DNA from 4 places in the Erwinia magellanica genome. Region 1 is predicted to be linked to each of the others. Evidence: predicted binding sites of a transcription regulator. Region 1 holds the regulator's gene; each other region holds the start of a gene.

Evidence for each region. Region 1 encodes LexA, which represses DNA repair genes until DNA is damaged. Its sites were predicted from a motif close to TNCTGTATGTACATACAGNA; they were not measured.
Region 2: mutH (DNA mismatch repair endonuclease MutH) is a predicted target of LexA. The motif match lies at 4,485-4,504, and genes of this name have one in related genera.
Region 3: umuD (translesion error-prone DNA polymerase V autoproteolytic subunit) is a predicted target of LexA. The motif match lies at 2,776-2,795, and genes of this name have one in related genera.
Region 4: dinG (ATP-dependent DNA helicase DinG) is a predicted target of LexA. The motif match lies at 2,011-2,030, and genes of this name have one in related genera.

The regions. Positions count from the first base shown of each region.
Region 1 is NZ_JBCHVC010000003.1:534,555-540,424, reverse strand. Features, by position in the region: gene ubiA (4-hydroxybenzoate octaprenyltransferase) at 1-532, shown strand, start outside; gene plsB (glycerol-3-phosphate 1-O-acyltransferase PlsB) at 661-3,084, opposite strand; gene AAH450_RS14235 (diacylglycerol kinase) at 3,213-3,572, shown strand; gene lexA (transcriptional repressor LexA) at 3,689-4,297, shown strand; gene dinF (MATE family efflux transporter DinF) at 4,400-5,722, shown strand.
Region 2 is NZ_JBCHVC010000005.1:289,713-295,582, forward strand. Features, by position in the region: gene lplT (lysophospholipid transporter LplT) at 1-1,060, shown strand, start outside; gene AAH450_RS18220 (NADP(H)-dependent aldo-keto reductase) at 1,153-2,193, opposite strand; gene AAH450_RS18225 (YgdI/YgdR family lipoprotein) at 2,388-2,603, opposite strand; gene AAH450_RS18230 (TerC family protein) at 2,773-3,483, opposite strand; gene mutH (DNA mismatch repair endonuclease MutH) at 3,564-4,250, opposite strand; gene rppH (RNA pyrophosphohydrolase) at 4,937-5,464, shown strand; gene ptsP (phosphoenolpyruvate--protein phosphotransferase) at 5,477-5,870, shown strand, end outside.
Region 3 is NZ_JBCHVC010000002.1:324,558-330,427, reverse strand. Features, by position in the region: gene AAH450_RS08770 (diguanylate cyclase) at 1-482, shown strand, start outside; gene AAH450_RS08765 (con-10 family general stress protein) at 1,078-1,257, opposite strand; gene umuD (translesion error-prone DNA polymerase V autoproteolytic subunit) at 2,338-2,757, opposite strand; gene AAH450_RS08755 (hypothetical protein) at 3,099-3,335, opposite strand; gene AAH450_RS08750 (hypothetical protein) at 4,187-4,396, shown strand; gene mdtJ (multidrug/spermidine efflux SMR transporter subunit MdtJ) at 5,518-5,862, shown strand; gene mdtI (multidrug/spermidine efflux SMR transporter subunit MdtI) at 5,849-5,870, shown strand, end outside.
Region 4 is NZ_JBCHVC010000002.1:603,346-609,215, forward strand. Features, by position in the region: gene AAH450_RS10130 (DUF3750 domain-containing protein) at 1-357, shown strand, start outside; gene AAH450_RS10135 (iron-containing alcohol dehydrogenase family protein) at 587-1,672, opposite strand; partial or broken gene AAH450_RS10140 (agmatinase) at 1,706-1,817, opposite strand; gene dinG (ATP-dependent DNA helicase DinG) at 2,054-4,216, shown strand; gene ybiB (DNA-binding protein YbiB) at 4,235-5,206, shown strand; gene AAH450_RS10155 (M20 aminoacylase family protein) at 5,276-5,870, opposite strand, start outside.

The sequences.
Region 1 (5,870 bases):
CATCTGGCTCTCTTTTGGCGGGCTGGCGCTGGCCTGGGTCTATCCGTTTATGAAACGCTATACCCATCTGCCGCAGGTGGTGCTGGGCGCGGCGTTTGGCTGGGCTATTCCTATGGGATGGGCAGCGGTAAGTGAAACCGTGCCGCTGGTTTGCTGGCTGCTGTTTGCCGCTAATATTTGCTGGACAGTGGCTTATGACACGCTGTATGCGATGGTGGACAGAGACGACGACTTGAAGATTGGCGTGAAGTCGACGGCGATCCTGTTTGGTCGCTTCGATAAGCTTATCGTGGCGCTTTTACAGCTGACGACGCTGGCACTGATGGCGCTGATTGGCTGGATGATGCAGCTTGGCGGGGCTTTTTACTGGTCAATCCTGCTGGCTGGCGCGCTCTTTATCCATCAGCAGAAGCTGATATCCGCCCGCGAACGTGATGCCTGCTTTAAAGCCTTTCTGAACAATAATTACGTGGGGCTGGTGCTGTTTATCGGTATTGCGTTGAGCACCTCTCCGCTGGCTGCCTGGCTTTGACTGACTGACCGGCAGCAAAAGCGGGGCCGCTGACGGTGACAGAATCAGCTTGCCGCCTGGCGGTGAGCGTAGCAGCCATAAAAAAGGGTCGATGATTGCTCATCGACCCTTTTTAACGACCTCGGAATTTACTCGTGCGGCCCCGCACTCTCGATAGTCATCCGCACTTCCTGCGTGATTAAATCAGCCAGCATCTGGTAAACCTTATGCGTCTGCTCAACCTGTGCATCGCCGGTATCACTGATGTAGCCTTCATCACGCAGCGTCAGCACCAGCGATGAAAAGACCGCTTTGTCGAAGAATTCAGGCGCATTGATGCCATGCAGTACCGACAGGCGCTGAGCCATGGTCCGGCTCTCTTTTTCCAGCGTCCCGCGGTTAATCGACGGGTTGGCGCTGAGAATAGAGAAAGTAATGGCGTAGCGCTGTAGCGTCTCCCGCACGCCCGCAGCCAGCAGCTGTAGCGTAGGGAAACGAGCCGGACTCAGACGCAGCATCTGATCGTCCGCTGTCAACAGCCCCTGACGCGCCATCTCACTCACCAGCAAATCCAGCACCGCTGGCAGATCTTCTTTATTCCAGTGCAGGAACAGCTCGCTTTTCAGCATGGGATAGATCACGCTAATCTGGCGCAGCAGCTCGGCCCGCGTCACCTCACGGTAATGCATCAGGATCACCGCTATCAGCGACGGCATCACCAGCATGTGATGAACGTTGTTGCGGTAATAGGTCATCAGCACCGCCTGCTCGCGGGGCAGGACGATGATTTCACCAATATTATCCTGCTCAATTTCAAACTTGTTCATGCTCAGAGCGTGATCAAGCAGCGCTTCCGGCGTCATATCCGGCACGGTAGAGTCTGAAGAGTAGGGCACGTTGCGCAGCAGCTGTACATAACAGGTCAGCTGACCGATAAGCTGCTCACGCGTCAGAGAGCGCTGGCGGGAGGCCAACAGCGCCGTCACGCAAAGGTTCATCGCGTTCGCGGCCCCGGCATTGTTAATGCTCACCATTACGCGCTGAGCAATATCATTGACCGCTGGCGTCAGCCAGGCCGGGCGCTGTGCTTCAATCGGGTCGATAGCTTCCCGCCACTCCGGCACATGCTTGTTGAGATAAGCCACCAGGGGCAAAGGCTCACCAAAGTTCACGTAGCCCTGGCCGAGATTACGCAGCTTACGCAGCCCGCGAACCATCGACATAAAGCCCTCTTTCTCTTTGGTGGCACCGCGCAGCTCTTTTGCGTAAGTGCCTACCTCCATCACATGCTCATAGCCGATATAGATCGGCACCAGCGTGATAGGACGGTTACCACCGCGCAGCATCGCCTGAATCGTCATCGACAGCGTGCCGGTTTTCGGGTCCAGCAGACGACCGGTACGTGAGCGGCCACCCTCCACAAAGTATTCAACCGAATAGCCACGGGTAAACAGTTCACCCAAATATTCGCGGAACACGGTGGAGTAGAGCTTGTTACCTTTAAAGGTACGCCGGATAAAGAAGGCACCCAGACGGCGGAAAATCGGGCCAGCTGGCCAGAAGTTCAGGTTAATACCGGCAGCGATGTGCGGCGGCACCAGACCCTGGTGATAGAGCACATAAGAGAGCAGCAGGTAATCCATATGGCTGCGGTGGCAGGGCACATAAACGATCTCATGACCGTCCTGAGCCAGCTGACGCACACGCTCACCGCCGTTGACGTTAATACCCTGATAGAGTCGGCTCCATGTCCAGCCCATGATGCGGTCCGTCAGGCGAATCGCTTCATAGGAGAAATCCGCGGCAATCTCTTCCATCAGCTCAATGGCATTCTGCTGGGCTTTCTCGTGGGAGATTTTCTTGCTGCGCGCCTCATCCTCTACGGCTTTGGCAATGGCTTTCGACTGCAACAGCTTGTTGAAAAGGTCCTGACGGACGGGCAGACGGGGACCCACCGCAGCCAGACGCTGGCGGGCAAAGTGCATTCTCGCCACTCTTGCCAGCTTCTGCGCAATGCTTTTATCCGTACCGTGTTCGGTAGCCATGCGGCGAAGCGACACCATAGGCGAAAAACGCACAAAGCTGTCGCGGCCTAACCAGAGCACGGCAAAGAATTTCTGTACACCATTCAGCACGCGCAGATGGGGTTGATCGTCACCCTGCACTTCGCGGCCAGGTGCCCGACCAAACATCACCGAGACCGGCACCATCTGCACATCCAGCAAAGGATTGCTGCGGTGGAGATCCAGGTACTCATGGAAGAGTTTCACCGACTCCACGTTTGGCACGAAATAGGGGAAAACACGCGGCCCGTCATGGATAAAGACGTGACGAGGCAGTACCGTTCCGTCGATTTCAAGCGGCTCCAGCGGATCGGGGAGATCCTGTTTGCGGCACTGTTCACGCAGCGCCAGCAGATCGGCCTTTGAATCATAGGGCAGCACATACATAATAGGGCGCGATGTGTCGAGCGACAGCTCAGTGACCGGCTCGGCAGGAATCGCTTTACTCTTTACCAGAAATTTAACCGGTAAATTCAATAGTTTATAATATAAATTACGCCAACCTGACATAGACAACATGAAGCCTCTTGTTAGCAAAGCGCCGCAAGCATACCAGAAAGCGCCAGTGAGATCTGTGGTGTTGCAAATTGTGCGCCACCCAGACATTGACGTTAATCATCACAAAGGGTTCCCTCATTATGGCAAATAACGTCACCGGACTGACCCGCATTATAAAAGCCGCTGGCTACTCGTGGAAAGGAATACGCGCTGCCTGGCAAAACGAGGCGGCTTTTCGGCAGGAGGCGGTGGCTGCCGTTATTGCCACCCTCGTCGCCTGCTGGCTCGACGTGGATGCCATTACGCGAGTGCTGCTGATAGGGTCTGTGGTGCTGGTCATCATCGTAGAGATCCTCAATAGTGCGCTGGAGGCGGTGGTGGACCGTATTGGCAGTGAATTCCATCCGTTGTCTGGCCGCGCGAAGGACATGGGCTCTGCTGCTGTGCTGCTGACGATATTACTCGCTATTTTTGTGTGGGTAATGCTGTTAATGGGTTAATTACGGGATGTTTTCCCGTTTTTAGCGAACCGCCGCTATTTAAGCAGGTTTAGGTTTTCAATGCGCAAATACCTGTATATACTCACAGTCGACTGTATAAACAACCAGGGGGCGGGATGAAAGCACTAACGGCAAGGCAGCAGCAGGTTTATGACCTGATACGCGACCACATTAACCAGACCGGCATGCCACCGACGCGGGCGGAAATTGCTGCGCAGCTCGGCTTCCGTTCCCCTAATGCGGCTGAAGAGCACCTCAAAGCGCTGGCGCGTAAAGGCGTGATTGAAATTGTCTCTGGCGCATCACGCGGTATCCGCCTGATGATGGAAGATGAGACAGGGTTGCCGCTGATAGGGCGCGTTGCTGCCGGGGAGCCTTTACTGGCAGAGCAGCATATTGAAGGGCATTTCAAGGTGGATCCGGGCCTGTTTAAACCCGGTGCCGATTTCCTGCTGCGCGTCAGCGGGATGTCGATGAAAGACATCGGTATTATGGATGGCGACCTGCTTGCCGTGCATAAAACTCAGGATGTCCGTAACGGCCAGGTAGTGGTGGCGCGTATTGATGATGAGGTCACGGTAAAACGCCTTAAAAAACAGGGAAATATTGTGCATTTACTCCCTGAAAACAGCGATTTCCAACCGATCGTTGTCGACCTGCGTCAGCAGACGCTGTCGATTGAAGGGCTGGCCGTGGGCGTGATCCGCAACGGTAACTGGCTCTAACGATCGGGGCCGGGCGCACCCTCAGAGCGGTGCGTCATTGGTATCGCGGCACCGGCCTGGTGCCGCGATAGTGCTTATTAGCCAGTCGCACAGTGGATGATAATGCGATTATTTTCCCCCTCGGATAAACATCTCTGGCGGCTGGCGCTGCCAATGATCCTGTCAAATATCACCGTGCCGCTACTGGGGCTGGTGGATACGGCGGTCGTTGGCCATCTGGATAAGCCTGCCTATCTTGGTGGCGTAGCCGTTGGCACCACGGCCACCAGCTTTCTCTTTATGCTGCTGCTGTTTTTACGCATGAGTACTACCGGCCTCACGGCACAAGCTTTTGGCGCCGGAGATAAACCTGCTCTGGCTCGTGCGCTGATGCAACCCCTCCTGATAGCCGTGGCCGCTGGCCTGCTGTTTGTTCTCCTGAAATCTCCCTTAACGCATCTTGCGCTTTCCCTTGTTGGGGGCGACAAAGAGGTGCTGCATCAGGCCGCCCTGTTTATGAATATTCGCTGGCTCAGCGCACCCGCCACGCTGGCGAATCTGGTGCTGCTTGGCTGGCTGCTGGGCGTTCAGTATGCGCGAGCGCCGGTGATCCTGCTGGTGGTGGGGAACGTGGTGAATATCGCGCTGGATCTCTGGTTGGTGATTGGCCTGAAATGGGGCGTGCAGGGTGCCGCTGCCGCGACGGCCATAGCGGAATATGTCACCATGATTATCGGTTTAGTGATGGTGTGGCGCGTGCTGAAGCTGCGCGGTATTTCGCTGCCGGTGTTAAAAACGGCCTGGCGGGGCAACATCGGGCGGCTGTTGCGTCTCAATCGCGACATTATGCTGCGCTCCCTGCTGCTGCAACTCTGCTTCGCCTCACTGACGGTTCTGGGGGCGCGGCTGGGGGGCGAAGTTGTCGCCGTCAATGCGGTGCTGCTTATGTTCCTGACATTTACGGCCTATGCGCTGGATGGCTTTGCCTATGCCGTTGAAGCCTGCTCTGGCGAGGCCTTTGGGGCCAAAAACGCAGAGAAGTTGCTCTCCGTCTGGCGCGCCGCCTGTCGTCAGGCAGGGCTTGTGGCGCTGGCTTTTTCCCTGATTTATGGTCTTACAGGGCCGCAGATAGTCGCCTTGCTGACCTCCATTCCGTCCCTGCAACAGCAGGCCGACAGTTACCTGTTCTGGCAGATCGTGCTGCCCCTCTGCGGAGTCTGGTGCTATCTGCTTGATGGTATGTTTATCGGTGCAACGCGAGCCAGCGAAATGCGTAATGGTATGGTGATTGCGGCTGCGGGGTATGGCCTGACGCTGTTTACCGTTCCGCTGCTGGGCAACCATGGGCTGTGGCTTGCAGTGACGGTATTCCTGCTGCTGCGTGGGCTGACGCTCTGGCTTATCTGGCGTCGACACTGGCAAAACAACAGCTGGTTCGCGCAGTGAAATTATTTGTTACTCTCCTCTGCCGCTTCGTTAATGGCTGATTTACAACGCCTTTTTACAGGGCGCGTTGTGCATCGGTTTTGATTCTGGCGTAAAATTTTGCCAAACAGAGCAAGATTCTAATCTTCTACTATAATTATCGTATGTC
Region 2 (5,870 bases), on a different contig from region 1:
CCAGCCGGTGCTGCAAATGGTGTTTGTCGCCACCTATATTATCCTCGCGCCGTTTGTGGGGCAGATGGCAGACAGTTTCGCCAAGGGCCGGGTAATGATGTTTGCCAACGGCCTGAAGCTGCTGGGCGCGCTGACTATCTGTTTCGGCTTCAATCCGTTCATCGGCTACAGCCTGGTCGGGGTGGGCGCGGCAGCCTATTCACCGGCTAAATATGGCATCCTGGGGGAGATAACCGGCGGAGAGACGCTGGTGAAAGCCAACGGCCTGATGGAAGCCTCCACCATCGCCGCTATTCTGCTGGGTTCTGTAGCGGGAGGCTTCCTGGCCGATCTCAATCTGCTGGCGGCGTTGGTTGCCTGCGTGGTGGCTTACGGACTGGCGGTAGCAGCCAATATGCTGATCCCGAAACTGGCGGCCGCCAGACCGGGGCAGCCGTGGCATCCCGGCAAGATGGCCGCCAGCTTCTTCCGGGCCTGCCGCGCGCTGTGGCGGGATGGCGAAACCCGCTTCTCGCTGGTCGGCACCAGTCTCTTTTGGGGCGCCGGGGTGACGTTGCGGTTCCTGCTGGTACTCTGGGTGCCGGTGGCGTTAGGCATTACCGATAATAAAACACCAACGCTGCTTAACGCGATGGTGGCGATCGGCATCGTGATTGGTGCCGGGGCTGCGGCCAAACTGGTGACGCTGAAAACCGTGGGCCGCTGTATGCCTGCGGGGGTACTGATTGGTATCGCGGTAGTGTTCTTTTCGCTGCAACACTCTATGGCTGGCGCTTATGCCCTGTTGGTGGCGATTGGCGTGTTGGGGGGCTTCTTCGTGGTTCCGCTTAATGCCCTGCTGCAATTACGCGGTAAAGAGAGCGTGGGCGCGGGAAATGCCATTGCGGTGCAGAATCTTGGTGAGAACAGCGCAATGCTGATCATGCTGGGGCTTTATTCGCTGGCTGTGAAAGCTGGGGCGCCGCCCGTGGCGACCGGCGTAGGGTTCGGTGCGCTGTTTGCGCTGGCGATTGCGGTTCTCTGGGGCTGGCAACTGGCGCAAAAGCGCGGAAGGGGCTGAATAAAACCGGGCCTTTTGTGATAAAAGGCCCGCTGTGGAGTGAGAAGCGCCTCCCTGCGCTTTTCTCTTCGGGAAAGTTGTGCGGCTATCCCTTAAGGCGAAGGGAAGGTATAACGGCGATGGATCGCCTCCAGTCCCTGCATTACCTCTTCATCCAGCGTCAGGTTATAGCTGTCGATATTAATTTGCAGCTGCTCCAGCGTGGTTGCGCCCAGCAGGGTGCTGGCGACAAACGGCTGCTGACGAACAAATGCCAGCGCCATTTGTGACGGGTCCAGCCCGTGCCTGTCAGCCAGCGCCACATATTCAGCGACAGCCAGCTGCGCCTGCTCGCCGCTGTAGCGGGTAAAACGGCTGAAGAGCGTGTTGCGTGCGCCTTCCGGCTTTGCCCCGTTCAGGTATTTCCCGCTCAACGTGCCAAAGGCCAGGCTTGAATAGGCAAGCAGCTCCACCCCTTCCAGATGACTGATCTCCGCCAGAGCCACTTCAAAACTGCGGTTCAGCAGGCTGTAGGGGTTTTGAATGCTGACGATGCGCGGCAGTTCGTGCTTTTCCGCCAGTTGCAGATAACGCATCACGCCATAGGGGGTTTCATTTGAGACGCCGATATAGCGAATTTTCCCGGCCCGGACCTGTTCGTTAAGGGCTTCCAGCGTCTCCAGCAGCGTTACCGTGGCACTGCCCTCGCTGTACTCATAGGATAACTTGCCGAAATAGTTGGTCTGACGCTGAGGCCAGTGCAGCTGGTAGAGATCCAGATAATCCGTATTAAGTCGCTTAAGGCTGGCATCCAGCGCCTCGCGGATATTCTTGCGGTCAAGCGCCTGATTGGGGCGGATAGAGGCATCAGCGCCGCGAACCGGCCCGGCAATTTTAGAAGCCAGGATCACTTTTTCACGGTTGCCGCGAGCCTTCAGCCAGCTGCCAATATACTTTTCGGTTAAACCCTGGGTTTCCGGACGCGGAGGCACCGGGTACATTTCAGCGGTATCAATAAGGTTAATACCGGAACGGAGCGCCAGATCTAACTGGGCGTGGGCGTCGGCTTCGCTGTTCTGCTCACCAAACGTCATGGTTCCCAAACCCAGGCTACTGACTTCCAGGGTGCTGTGGGGGATACGGTGATAGTGCATTTGCCGGCTTCCTTTTTTCATTATTAAAAGGTCTGGAATCTGAAGCATGCCCTGCATGAGGTGCATAGCCTCGCGGTGCGCACTCAGATCCGGCATTTGACTATAACCGCGGTAAGCGGCAGGGGGAAGAGGGGATTTATCGGGAAGTGCGGAGAGAGCCACCCTGGCAGAATAAACGGGTGGCGTAAGGTCTCTTAGCGTTCAACAATGGAGGAAACTTCATCACCATTAATCTGCAACTCATGCCCTGAACGGTCAGTATATTTCACCAGGCCGGTCTCTTTATCTATTTCAGGTTTTCCCTGAGTCATGATCATATTGCCTTCCCTGGTGGCCATGACGTAATCACTGCTGCACCCGCTGACCAGTGTGGCCAACATCAGCGCCGCTGCGCCAAACACATACTTCATATCTCTCTCCCTTAATACCTGAAACTGATGCGTCTGTTTATAACGCATTTTGTACAGGGGATCAGTAGAAGAACTCCGAAAGTGTGGAGCAAGCACGTGGTGCCATTGACTTTATTCGTAAAATGATATTACAGGCAGGGGGCAGGCCGGGTAAGCGGCCTGCCTCAGATCAGGCAAGTTTCTTTTTACTGCGCATCAGATTCAGGCACTCAACCGCCATTGAGAAGAACATGGCGAAATAGATGTAACCTTTTGGCACGTGGACATTGAAACTTTCCAGAATCAGCGTAAAGCCGACCAGAATAAGGAACGCCAGCGCCAGCATTTTAACGGAAGGGTGACGCTCTACAAATTCCCCAATCGATCTGGCGGCAAACATCATAACGCCAACCGCTATTACCACGGCAGCCATCATAATAATCAGGTGATCGGAAAGGCCCACGGCGGTAATGACCGAGTCCAGGCTGAAGATGATATCCAGCAGCATAATTTGTACGATGGCACCAATAAACGAATGGACGTTGGTCTGATGCTCCTCTTCACCACCTTCGATCGTCTCATGGATTTCCGCGCTCGATTTCCACAGCAGGAACAGGCCGCCAAAGAGCAGGATGAGATCGCGGGCGGAGAAGCTGTGATCCATCAGCGTGAACAGCGGCGTGGTCAGGCGGATAACCCAGGCGATAGAGGCCAGAAGGCCCAGACGCATTAACATCGCGCCAGCCAGACCCATGCGGCGGGCGGCATTCTGCTGATGTTTCGGAAGTTTGGCGACAACCAGAGAGAGGAAAATAATATTATCAATACCCAAAACGATCTCAAGAATCGTCAGCGTACCAAGGGCCAGCCAGGCATTGGGATCTGCAATCCAATCAAACATACTAACATTGCATCCTAAACGAAAAGTAAACGGGGAGTATACGCAACCCCTGGGCTGCCCGCCATCCGTGGCTTCAGCTCCTACAATAAAAAATGGCGAGCCAGCAGCGGGCCAGTAAAAGATTTCTTCAGATAGAAGCCGCGGGGAAGGGTCATAATCGGCTGACCGTTTTCGCCAATTCCTTCCGTCAGCGCCTTACTGTTAGCCGCTTTGGGGCGAATTTGCAGCACTTCCCCGTGCCGGGCGGTGATGCGCTCTACCTGTCCCAACACAATCATATCCATTAACTCTTCCCAGTCTCGCTGCAACAGCGCCTCTTCTTCTGCACTGGCACTCCATAACAGCGGCGCACCGACGCGGCGTTCAGCCAGCGGAATAGCGCGATCCCCTTCAACGGGAACCCAGAGAACCCTTTGCAGCTTGTGGCGAACATGGCTTGTCTGCCAGGTGACGCCCGTATTGCCGGTTAACGGGGCGACGCAAACAAAAGTCGTCTCCAGCGGACGACCCAGTGCATCAACCGGAATGGTTTTCAGCTCAACGCCGATCTCCGCAAAATCCTGTTCCGGTTTACTGCCTGCGCTGGCACCCAGATAGCGTTCCAGCAGCATGCCAACCCAGCCTTTATCCCTTCTGAGATCCTGAGGGATCGCCAACCCTCCGCGCTCTGCCAGCTCACCCAGGGTATAACCCGCCAGGTGCTGAGCACGTGCCAGCAGAACCCCCTCGTTTTCCGGAGAGGGCACCGGGATAAGATCACCGCCCATGAATAACTCGCTGTAGTTGGTTAAAAAATAACCACACTTTTGCGCTGAGGCTCAGCCGCAAAAAATGATTGTGTAAAACAGGAATAATAACATGATAAATCATGCTTTTTTATTTTCCTGTGGCGGGAAAACAGCGCGCGTCCGCAAGGTTATGCCAAAGTTGTCACCGACAATGAACAGGATCACACCCCCTGTTATCCACAGAAAAATGGGATAACTCACTTTTTACAACACTACTGTTTCGATTTACAGCCTTGACGGCATGGATTTACGACTTTTTGCACGATTTATGCTTAACTCAGCGGCATAACCTGTGGATAAAAAGTGCAGTGCTCGATCTTTCGCCAGTTGCGCGGCATAGCACTGTGACAACAGGATGAACAGACCAGCAGGAGCCTGTATATCCGGATAAATCCTAATACTTAGAGTAAGTTATTAAAACGGCCCGCGCCTGAGCGGCAGGGGCAGGAAAAAGTTTTCCCCAATGGTTAACAGAGTTCTGCACAAAGCTATCCACAGAAAACGTGAATAAGATCGCGCTTTCACACCTTATTCTGTTTATAACTCGGCCCGGAAGGGCAAGTTATCCCGCGTTTACCGCGTGCTGAGGGCGTAAAGCAGTGGTTTACCACCTGTGAGGAGTATGAAACAATCAGAACATCCGAGTTTTAGTTAGAGGTAGTCCAGTGATCGATGATGATGGCTACCGCCCGAATGTTGGTATCGTAATTTGTAACAGGCAGGGACAGGTAGTGTGGGCCAGGCGTTTTGGTCAGCACTCCTGGCAGTTTCCCCAGGGAGGGATTAATGCTGGGGAGACGGCAGAACAGGCGATGTACCGGGAACTTTTCGAAGAAGTCGGTTTGCACCGCAAAGATGTTCGCATCCTTGCCTCTACCCGAAACTGGTTACGCTACAAGTTGCCAAAACGTTTGGTGCGTTGGGATACAAAGCCGGTCTGTATCGGCCAGAAACAGAAATGGTTTCTTCTGCAATTATTGTGCAATGACGCGGATATCAACATGCAAACCAGCAGCACGCCGGAATTTGATGGCTGGCGCTGGGTCAGCTTCTGGTATCCGGTTCGTCAGGTAGTCTCGTTCAAACGCGACGTTTATCGTCGGGTGATGAAAGAGTTTGCCAGCGTGGTGATGCCGTTGCAGGAGAGTACCGCACAGCGAAATATGCCTGCTTATCGACGGAAGAGAGGTTAAGCCACCTGGATTATGCTCACACAGCTTCGCGAAATAGTTGAAAAAGTGGCAGGAGCGCCCCGGCTCACGGAGGCGCTGGATATCCTGGTCAACGAGATCTGCCTGGCGATGGAAACCGAAGTCTGTTCGGTCTACCTTGCCGATCACGATCGCCGCTGCTATTACCTGATGGCGACACGTGGGTTGAAAAAGCCACGTGGTCGCACTGTGGCACTCGCCTTTGACGAAGGGATTGTCGGGCTGGTGGGCAGGCTGGCTGAGCCAATTAACCTTGCTGATGCGCAGAGTCACCCCAGCTTCAAATATATTCCCTCCGTAAAAGAAGAGCGTTTCCGCTCGTTCCTGGGCGTGCCTATTATCAGCCGTCGTCAGCTGCTGGGGGTACTGGTTGTTCAGCAGCGGGAGC
Region 3 (5,870 bases), on a different contig from region 1:
GCCACAGGGCAACGGATATTGAAACGACAACGGGGCTTAAAGAAACTTACATACATATTCTGATGTTTCTAGAGATGGGCCTGCCATTACTTGCGGCTCTGTTTCTGGACGTCAACTCGCTGGTTATCGCCTTTATGATTGTGCTGTTTTTCTGTCATGAGGCGACCGCCTTATGGGATGTCAGCTATGCCGTGACAGCAAGGCGGGTTTCCCCCATTGAGCAACATGTGCACAGCTTCCTGGAAATGGTCCCTCTTATGGCGCTACTGCTGGTCATTTCACGTCACTGGCCACAGTTCCTGGCATTATTCGGTTTGGGGGATGAACCTGCACGATTTGAGCTGAAACAAAGGGATGACCCGTTGCCTGCTGGTTACATTACTGCCGTGCTTTCGGGCATCTTTTTTCTGGAGGTGCTGCCTTATCTGGAGGAATACTGGCGTGGGAAAAAAGCCAGGAAAGGCGGATCGGGAAGAGGTTAAAAAGAAGGCAAAGCCAGCGGGCGATTCAGGCTCTCACCGTTTTACAGCCTGACTCTGTTACCCTGATTACATGCTGCGAAGCCGCGCGCTTCAGCGACCTCCTGACGCGCCGCGCCGCACAACGGCATGGGCTAAAAATACGGGCCTGACTGCCCCTCAACCTAAGGAAGCGCCAGCCGACTAATTCGGCATCAGGATAATTACCCACTTATAAAACGACAATTCATCTGTAACGCGCTGCGCGAATAGTTTCAGCGGGTTAAAATAATAACGCTGGCAACAATTGCGCTAAAAATTTACCCCATGATGGCACTTACATCATTAATTAAAATCATGCCCGGCAAATAAAAGCATAAGCAGAACGCAGCATTGTGAGCATTTAATAATATATCGTTGAGGAGCAGGCTTTTGATTAAGACGATAAAACAGGGAGGCGGGCTATTGCGCATTAAAACAAAACTGCCCGGAACGTATAATTTTATTTATACGCCCCAGGCAGTTATACACATACGGTCGGCTTAATGAGAAACAGAGAGCCTGAGTATACCTGATTTAATTACGGGCTGGCTGTTTCATATTAAGAAGTGACAAGCTGTCACTTTTCTTTGCGTCCGCCACCGTGGCTGTGTTCACCACCTTTTTTACCGGCTTCGGAGGCTTTTTCACGATCGTTTGCGAAGTTACCACCGCTATTCTTGCCGCCTTTTTTGCCCGCTTCAGAAGCTTTTTCAGGATTTTCTGCGAAGTTACCGGATCCACCGCGATGTTCAGTCATAAATACCTCTCATTTTGAATGTACTAGTTTTAACTTCCAGACCAACGGCAGGTTATCAGGGAGTTATCCTGTGTGCCGTCACTCAGTTATTAAGCTTAGCCACTCTGCTTTTTTATGCAAAAAAAAATTTATAAGCGAAGCGCTGAATAATCATCGAATAAATAGCGTGGCGACCATGCTTATTACTGCGACCTGGGAATAATTATCACTTAAATTAAATATTTACGTTCTACCTGATAGCAGCGTTTAAACAGAAGCTGACAAATGTATTAAGATGAAAAAAGTTATTACCTGAAGTATTAATCGCAGCAAGGTAAGAAGTCATTCTGTTAAAGGCCTTATAAATCAAAAAAATATAAAACCTGTTAAGGCGTTCTTTATCAATGCAGAGAACGAAGGAAAAAACGTACCTCAAGGAGTGAGCAGCCGGTTGCTAATCAGATGCGCTGGCAATACCGGGGAGTGTATGTGCCGGAACGATAGTGCTGTTCCTGATTGTGCCTCTGGCTATCCGTGGGCTTCCCACTAAGGGATTTGTGAGTAACAAAACCTTCACCGCCAGTCGCGGGGGAGCAGGAACGTTCCGGACGCGCTAAAAGCTCAGTTTCAGGTTTCAGGTTTCAGGTTTCAGGTTTCAGGTTTCAGGTTTCAGGTTTCAGGTTTCAGGTTTCAGGTTTCAGGTTTCAGGTTTCAGGTGTCAGGTGTCAGGTGTCAGGTGTCAGGTGTCAGGTGTCAGGTGTCAGGTGTCAGGTGTCAGGCAGATGACATTACCGTGACGATGGAAAAAGGTGCATCAGACAATCGCTGCACCCATACTCCGTTAAGGCCGGAAGCAGGCAAGTGAACTGATACTGACTTTCGCCACGGGGCAATGGGTTCCGACCACAGCCTCTGCTCTCTTAAGCGGGTTAACATCAAACCCCGTAATGGTCAGGCGGCGAACTACTACTCTCTCCTGAACAACGGGTGATACACCGCCCAGACAGATCCGGGATATGCCGCCCAGACAGATCCGGGATATGCCGCACCCGAGAGGCCCGAACGGAGTAACGATTCGCCGTAGACATCATTAAAGGCATCTTATCGGCACGCTTTTATGGTAAAGGTCACCACACCAAATATCTCCAGCTCATCCTCAGATTTAAAGGTGATTGGGGAGTATCGGCTATTGTGCGGCAGAAGATGCAGAAAGGGGCGTGTACGTAATTCCTTAACGGTGAACTCGCCTGAAACGGAAGCCACTACAAAATCGCCATGCGTGGCGGTAAGAGAGCTGTCTACCACCAGCATATCGCCGTCGGTTATCCCGACATCAATCATCGAATCCCCGCTTACGCGAACAAAGTATGCCGCGCTGGGCTTCTGTATAAGCAGATTATTCAGGTCAATGCGTTGCTCAACATAGTCCTGGGCGGGGCTGGGTAAACCGCAGGGTACGCGGTCGATGAACAATGGCAGAGTAATGACAGCTCTGATTTCAGCAGGTTTTAAAAATTCCATAACAAGCCCCCGGTTAATTACTGTATATATATACAGTAATATCGGTTGGTACTGGCTATCAAGGAAAATTTTAGCGCTCGTGCACTTTGCGCGGTTGCCCCGGATGGCATTGCAGCCATTATTGCTTAATAATCATGATCATTGCTGAACGGATGATTAAACTAAAGAACATAAGCCACAGTACTGCTGAAGGGGGGAAAGCCTGTGATTAAAAATATTTATAACGCCCGGATGCGCCAGCAAGCTTTGCACTATATAGCCATGGCGCCTATATGCAGGTAACCCCACAACGCTGTAACTAGTGAATAAGCCTGAAAATAAATACCCGCAGAGAGGGACAGTCAGGCATCGTTGCTTTGCCGCCATTGCAGGATCATCTCTCTGGTAACTTCCTTTTTATAGCAAAGTGGCGCATAGCCACCAGCTTTGCTCCATGCGCTTCGTCTGCCGCAGCTGCTGCCATTTCTTGCTGAGTTGAATGGACAAGCGCATACGCCTGGATACGATGCAATGGATTGATCAATAAGCTGCTGTTTAATCTGATCGTCACTCAGATGAGCAGTTTTAGCCAGCACCATTTCGGAAGAAATGAGTCCGTATAAGATAATTACCGTCAGCGAGACAGTTCTGAGAAGCATGACCGTTTCCTCCAGAGTGGAGGCTAAAAGGTAACCGGTGGCGTTACGATCCAATGGGTGAATCAAGCATGATTTCATGCCTGTTTACCGTTCACTTGCATCCTGGCACCCGCTCAAATGTGTAGAGGGGTTGTAGCGATTGTCAGCGCCTGCGATCGTGAAGGATCCTTCTAACGCCTACTGTAAAAGTAATCAGCAGGTCTACCTGGCGGTCATCGCGTTATTTTTATTGTGCCTGTTATCCGGCTCCTGGCTCTTCATCAGGAGTAAACTCAATCACCAGAAAATTCCGAAGTTTCAAACCTAAGAATGTCCCTACAGTAATCATCGTGGCTGCCTGGTAGGCTAAATAAACTACACATGCGGATGAATGCGTGTGTGATACAAGAGTAATATTGATTCCTTTCCCGACCATCATGGTCGGGTTTTTTGTGCGTGTTTCTGAAACAACCGGCCTCTGCTGGTGATGACCATAAGGCGTATAAAAAACTCAACGCCCCTTCCCCCTGTCGCAAATCAGAGCTACCAGAACAGCGCCCCCGCGATATACTCCAATCAGGAGGGTAACCTGTGCCCTACACCGAAGCAGTACATAGCAAAGAAGTGCGGGGAAAGATTAGTGTCAGTCTGGCTGCGCCAGAAGATGCTTACAGCGGCGTATAAACCCGTAGAACACATGAAGTGCAAGCTGGCGCAACTGCATGATGACTTTTCAGAGCGGTTCCCCTACTACCGCAACGAGTTGATGACAATCCGCAGGGTAATCCCGGTTTATCAGAAGGAGGCTAAACGTGAAGAAGACAATATATCTACCTCAATACGATAAAAAAGCTGAGGCGCATATCGTTGGGGATAAAATAAAGGTGCGATACGATGAAAATGAAGACTTCCCTAAGCGTCTTAAAGTAAAAGATCAGTTTTATGTCGTTATTGACGGCGAGGAGAGAATTATGGTGCTCACCAGAAGCCCGATTGGCTCATGGCATTTTACTCTTCAGTAGCGTGTTAAATAGCGTCCGACCTCGCCCTGGCGGGGTTTTTTATTGTCGGGATTCAGGGGGGATCCTGTGCAATATCGCAGAAAGCTTTTGAACTTAGAGAGCGGCGTGGCGGTGAAGAGCAGAAACTGCCGTTATTTTTTAATAAATCCCTCCCAAACTCCTCCCCACGGAAAAAATGAAGTCTGGCTAAGTCGGGTAATTCACTGAAAAATAATGGTACGCGCTACAGGATTAGAACCTGTCACTTACGAATCACTCCAGCGTGAAGTCCTTATCAAAGTCGCTCTCTTTGCCCCAGAGCTTTTCCAGCGCGAGCAGATAATGAAGCCATTCACGTAATAAAGCCGGACGCTCAAACTCCAGCCTCAAGCATTGGGAGGACCAGCGACCGAACCAGACTCATTCGCCACTGACGCCGCTATGCGCGAGATGCAGGCTAAAGGTGGGGATGAGTTTGTATCCAGCTTAAAGGGAGCCAGTGAGCTTTGGCACCCATGCGATGTAGCGGAAGAGTTCGCCGCTCGGTTAGGCGCAGGAGAGCAATTATGATCCTGGAAATACAGGAAGTGTTGTTGTCGAGGCGAACGGATCAGGCTGAGAGCTAAAGCGGTACAGCTGCGTATTGGAGAACTGGAGGCGCAAAGTAGGGTCAGCAGATAGCGAAGGCCACCGGGGGCTTTCCTGTTCAAACATAAAACAGTCGTCTTATACTCTGCCTGACCAGTATAAGCCCCCGCTCTTGCTGCTTCGCTGCGGAGCAGAACCCTGGCGTATCACCGCTTTGCAGGCCATATTTTTCTCTTTTCACCGTAAAGAAGTGAAAATAAGCGGGCTTAACCGCCAGTGCTCGGGTAAAAAAGAGGCGTGTACCACTACTGAGGACAATTTTCTTTCCGCACTGACGAGAAGCAACAACGCGGATAAGTTGTAAATATTATGGATAATAGCTGTAAGATCTGGAAAAACCGCTCTCCTCTGCTCTCTCCTGCTTATTGCCTCTCTGGCGAACAACACTGGCGCAACGCGCTTTAGTTTCTTCCACATACTGTCTGTTTTTAATTATTGCCGTCTCATATCGCTTCAGGCTGGCGCGTAGACGTATTATCTGGAAGAAAAAAATCATGCTTTACTGGATGTTACTTGCCCTGGCGATCGTGCTTGAGATCACCGGTACGCTATTAATGAAATGGTCGGGTATCAGCGGCAATCAAACAGGCTATGTCCTGATGCTGGTGATGATCGCCCTCTCCTATATAGCCCTGTCTGTTTCCATCAAAAAAATTGCTCTCGGCGTTGCCTATGCAATGTGGGAAGGCTTTGGCATTTTGTTTATTACGCTCTTCAGCGTGCTGCTGTTCGATGAGTCCGTCTCGCTGGCAAAAATAGCCGGTCTGGTCACGCTGGTCGCTGGGATCGCCCTGATTAAGTCAGGCACTTGCAGCAGGAGGCCTCATGCAGTCCTTTGAATGGGTTC
Region 4 (5,870 bases), on a different contig from region 1:
AAAGCGATAAAAAGTTATCCCTGGCCGCATACCTACCGGGTCTGGCCCGGCCCGAACAGCAACACCTTTCTGGCGCATATTGGCAGGGAAGTGCCCACGCTCCGGCTCGATTTGCCTGCTAACGCCATTGGAAAAGATTTCCGTCCGCTTAAAAATCCGGTTGGCTTACCACCATCAGGCCGCGGGCTACAGCTTTCGCTGTTGGGCGTGCTGGGCCTGACCCTGGGAGGAGAAGAGGGGCTGGAAGTGAATATTCTGGGCTTCAATATGGGCATTGATGTGAAATCTCCGGCGCTGCGCTTGCCATTTGTTGGTCGTTTAGGGCAAACCAAGCTGGAGAGTGAGGTCGCGGGATAACCACTGCGGTACAAGAGAAGTTCGTCAGCACATTCTCTTCTGGCGGCGCCTCCGCAGGCGGTCAGCATAGCCGGATGGCACCAGTTTTTCAGGGCGATCCGGCTAGTTGAACCGGAAGGCATCGCTATCCTGCGGAGCCTGCAACTCTTATGCAGTCTCCGCAGGGCACTGTCAGCAGTGACGCTGCGGGATCACCGTCTGCCGTTTCCAGACCAGAAATAAAGGAACATTACCGCCCGACCGCCAGCGCTTCCACCCGGCGGATAGCCTGATAAAGCGCCTCAACAGTGACCGGGTGCGCCATATTTTCCATATCTGGCGCGTGCACGGATTCGCGAACAATTATCGCCAGTTCCTCATCGGTCAGATCGGCAATCTCCTTAAGAGTGAGTGGTACGCCACACTGGCGGGCCAGCGCCATCTCGTGCAGCAGTTCTTCATCAGGACGGTTTTCCAGCGCCAACAGGCAGAGATTACCGTAGGCCACCAGCAGGCCGTGACCAAACTCACGGGTTTTGTCGCAGAAAGTAAAGCCTTCATAAATGGCGTGTGCCGCCGCAGCGTGAGCGCCGTTGCTCATCAGCGAGGTCAGCCCGGCATAGGTAAAGATTGCGTCTAAGGCCTGATCAAGATGGTAATCCGGCAGATTTTTGCGCACCGCTTCACAGGCTTTCGGGCCATGTTGGGCAATCACTTCATAGCAAATCTGGCTGTGCGCCAGCGAGGACCTGGCGCTGGCATCAACCGGTGGATGGCGCTGACTGACGGCGCGGAACTCATACCATTTCGCCAGCGTATCGCCCAGCCCAGCCGACAGCCAGCGCAAGGGCGCCTGGGCCAGCAGTTCGCTGTCGATAATCACCGCTGCCGGTGCCTGTGACAGCGGGAAAATATCGTGGAAATTTCCGTTGTCATCATACCGAATCGTCAGCGGCGTAACGGCTGAGCAGGTGGCAGCAATGGTCGGAATAGTGATTACCGGCAGGTTATGTTCCGCGCCTACCGCTTTACAGGTATCCAGCGATTTTCCGCCGCCAGCGGCGATGATCACCTCGACATTCAAAGAGGTTGCCAGCTCCCCCAGCCGCTGAATTTGCGCCAGAGACGTTTCGCCGCCAAACCATTCGCAGCCCAGCAGGGTCACTTCAGCATCGGCAAGCTGGGTGCGAACCTGGGACTCCACAGCTTTTATCGCCTGATGTCCGCCTATTAACAGCGCGCGCTGGCCCAGTTCCCGGCAGATCTCACCTAACTGATGAATAACGCCCGCACCACGCAGCACGCGTGCAGGAAAAACCAGATTTTGTTCAGACATGCGTGACCTTTTGAAAGTTGACGCTCAGAGCCTTCAGTTGTACTTCACTCCGGGTAATATGCAGAGCTTTTCATAAAGAATATTTGCCGCTGACCCTATAAGAAGGTGGAACCTCCAGCAGATCGCTGCCGGTCAGCTTAAGGCCCAACCGTGCACAATCTCTACCTTTGAATGGAGGGCAGCGCGCCCGGCTTCAGCGTGCAGGCGTAATACTCTGTCCGGATTCAGGCAAATGACAGCTGTTGCCTGGCCTCTCACCGGGTTCTGCGCCTCTTGCCATCTGGCCAAACTGCGAGCTGCCCCGAGGCAATAAGTGAAGAAGGCTGACGCGAGCCTGATACTGTGTAAAAATACAGGCCGTTTCAGTAAAAAGTGGTTGTTATGGCGTTATCTGCCGCGTTAAAAGCGCAAATTGCGGAGTGGTATAAAACCCTTCAGCAACAAATTCCTGACTTTATTCCCCGCGCACCGCAGCGGCAGATGATTGCCGAAGTGGCGAAAACGCTGGCGGGGGATGATGGCCGTCATCTGGCGATTGAAGCGCCCACCGGCGTGGGGAAAACGCTTTCTTACCTGATCCCAGGGATCGCCGTCAGCCGCGCGGAAGAGAAACCGCTGGTGGTAAGTACGGCTAACGTGGCGTTACAGGATCAGATATTCAGCAAAGATTTACCGCTGCTGAAGAAGATCATTCCGGATCTGCGGTTTACCGCCGCCTTTGGCCGTGGCCGCTATGTTTGCCCCCGTAATCTGTCGGCTCTGGCCACCGATGAGGAAAAACAGGGCGATCTGCTGCTCTTTCTGGATGAACAGATGACCGCCAGCAAGGATGAGCGGGCGCTCTGTACCACTCTTGAAAAAAACCTTAACCGGCATCAGTGGGATGGTCTGCGCGATCACTGTGAAGATTCTATTGAAGATTCGCTCTGGCAGCGCCTGAGCACCGATAAAGCCAACTGCCTTGGCAGCAACTGTCACTGGTTTCGCGAATGCCCGTTCTATGTGGCGAGGCGTGAAATAGAAAACGCGGATGTGGTGGTGGCGAACCATGCTTTAGTGATGGCGGCGCTGGAAACCGAATCGGTACTGCCGCCGCCGAAAAATCTGCTGCTGGTGCTGGACGAAGGGCATCATCTGCCGGATGTGGCGCGGGATGCGCTGGAAATGAGCGGGGAAATCACTCCCGGCTGGAATACGCTACAGCTTGATCTCTTCTGCCGCCTTGTGGAGCAGTGCCTGGCCCAGTTTCGCCCCAAAAGGCCGCCAGGCCTGAGCAATCCTGAGCGTCTGAAAGCGCACTGTGAAGAGGTGCGCGAGCAGTTGCAGCAGCTCTCTCATATTCTTGCCCAGCTGCTGCCGCCCGGCAATCAGGAGGGCGAATACCGTTTTGAAATGGGGCTGCTTCCCGAAGAAGTGCTGACCCTGTGCGCCCGTCTGTTCAAACTGTGCGATGGTCTGCGCGGGCTGGCGGAAGCGCTGCTGAACGATTTAAGCGAAAAGTCGGGGCAGTTTGATGTGGTCAGGCTGCACCGCGCGCTGATCCAGATGAATAAAGCGCTTGGCTGGTTTGAAGCCAGCAGCAAGCTCTGGAAACTGGCGGCGATGGAAAAAGCCTCTGGCGCACCGGTCTCTAAATGGGCAACCAGAGAGATCCGCGACGGCAACGTCCACTTAATGCTTCACTGCGCCGGCATCCGCGTCAGCGATCAGCTGGAAAAGTTGCTGTGGCGCAAAATCCCCCATGTGGTGCTCACTTCCGCCACGCTGCGCTCGCTAAGCAGCTTCCAGCGCCTACAGGAGATGTCCGGCCTGTCGGAGAAGGTGGGCGACCGTTTTGTTGCGCTGGATTCGCCGTTTAACCATATAGAGCAGGGCAAGCTGGTGATCCCGCAGATGCAGTATGAGCCGATGCTGGCTAACGAAGTGAAGCATCTGGCGGAGATGGCGCACTTCTTCCGGGCGCAAATTAAACTTGGCCTGCACAAAGGCATCTTAGTGCTGTTTGCCAGCGGCCGTGCGATGCAGCAGTTCCTCTCTTATCTGCCTGAGCTGCGTCTGATGATGCTGGTACAGGGCGATAAACCCCGTCCTGCGCTGGTGGCGCTGCACCGCAAGCGCGTTGAGCAGGGGGAAACCAGCATTCTGGTCGGGTTGCAATCTTTTGCCGAAGGGCTGGATCTCAAAGGGGATTTGCTGTCGCAGGTGCATATTCATAAAATTGCTTTCCCTCCGGTGGACAGCCCGGTTATTTTGACCGAGGGAGAGTGGCTGAAAAGCCTGAGACGCTACCCGTTTGAAGTACAAAGTCTGCCCAGCGCCTCGTTTAATCTGATCCAGCAGGTCGGCAGACTGATCCGCAGCCATGAATGTTTTGGTGAAATTGTCATTTACGACCGGCGACTGCTGAGCAAAAGCTATGGCGCCCGCCTGTTGGGGGCGCTGCCGGTCTTCCCGATTGAGCAGCCAGCAATGCCGGAAGGCGAGTTACCCAAAGCAAGTCTGGCACCTGCGGGAAAGAAACCCTCACCGCGCCGTCGTCGCTAATAACCGAAGAGCAGAAGCATGGAATATAACAAGATCATCAAAGAAGTGGGGCGCGGTAAAAACCATGCCCGTGATATCGATTTTGCTACCGCGCGTGAGCTTTACCGCCAGATGCTGGCGGGCGAAGTGCCAGATTTGGAGCTGGGTACGATTCTGATTGCGCTGCGCATCAAAGGCGAAGGCGAGGAGGAGATGCTCGGCTTTTATGAGGCGATGCAGGAGCGGGTTATGAAGCTCACTCCGCCTGTGCATTACCCCATGCCGGTGGTTATCCCAAGCTATAACGGCGCGCGTAAGCAGGGGAACCTGACGCCGCTGCTGGCTTTACTGCTGAGCAGGCTGGGCTTTCCGGTTGTGGTGCATGGCGTCAGTGACGATCCTACCCGTGTCACCAGCGAAGCGGTCTTTCAGGCGCTGGGCGTTGCCGCTGTGCAATCTGCTGAGCAGGCGCAGGCGCAGCTTGAGCAGGGTGAACTGGTGTTTATGAGCGTTGCCACACTCTGTGCGCCGCTGGAAAGGCAGCTCTCGCTGCGCTGGCGTATGGGCGTACGTAACAGCGCGCATACGCTGGCAAAACTGGCGACGCCGTTTGCGGAAGATGCCGCGCTGCGTCTCTCCAGCGTCTCTCATCCGGAATATATCCCCCGCGTAGGGCAGTTTTTCCGGGCTATCGGCGGGCGGGCACTGCTGCTGAACGGTACCGAAGGGGAGGTCTATGCCAACCCTCAGCGCTGTCCCGCTATCAGCCTGATTGCGGGCGGTGAGCCAGAAGTGCTGCTGCCCCGGCAGGAAGAGGAGGGAGCGGCACGCGATACGCTGCCAGCAGCGAAAGATGCCGCTACCACCGCGGCATGGATAGCGCGATGCCTGAACCGTGAGCTGGCTGTACCGGAGTCGCTTCGCCAGCAGATCGCCTGCTGCTATATGGCAACTGGCCGGGCGGCAGACCGACAGGATGCGCTGGAACAGCTCGTCCGGGCGGGTTACTGAGGAGGGTTGCCTGCACAGGCTGGGGCTGAATGCAGAAGGCTACATTGGCTGCTCCAGCCTGGCAGGCTCTTAACGCCGGGGAAGCAGTTGTTCGGCCAGCGCACTCCAGAATGCGATGCCTTTGCCGATCAGTTGGTCATTGAAGTCGTAGTGCGCATTATGCAGCGGTCGGGAAGGCGTCTCGCCATCGGCTCCCAGCCAGAAGTAGGCGCCGGGGCACGCTTCCAGCATACAGGCAAAATCTTCTGAGGCCATCGACGGGCTTACTTCCCAGTGCACCTGCTCAGCGGGTAACAGCCCCAGCGCGCAGTCGCGTACTTTCAGCGCTTCTGCCGCGTTATTTTTCGTCACCGGATAATCGGTGAGATACTCAATACTGCCCTCAATGCCCAGTGGCGCGGTAAACGTGGTCACAAACTCATCTATCATTTTGCGTACTTTGCTGCGCACGTCGGCCTGCAAACAGCGCAAGGTGCCGCGCAGCACCACATTTTCCGGGATGACGTTAATCGCCTCGCCGCCGTTGATCTGCGTGATGCTGACTACGGCTGAAGCCAGAGGGGATAAACGACGGGAGGGAATGGTTTGCAGCGCCAGAATCAGCTGGGCCGCCGCCACCACGGGGTCGGCTCCGTTTTCCGGCATGGCGGCGTGGCAGCTTCTG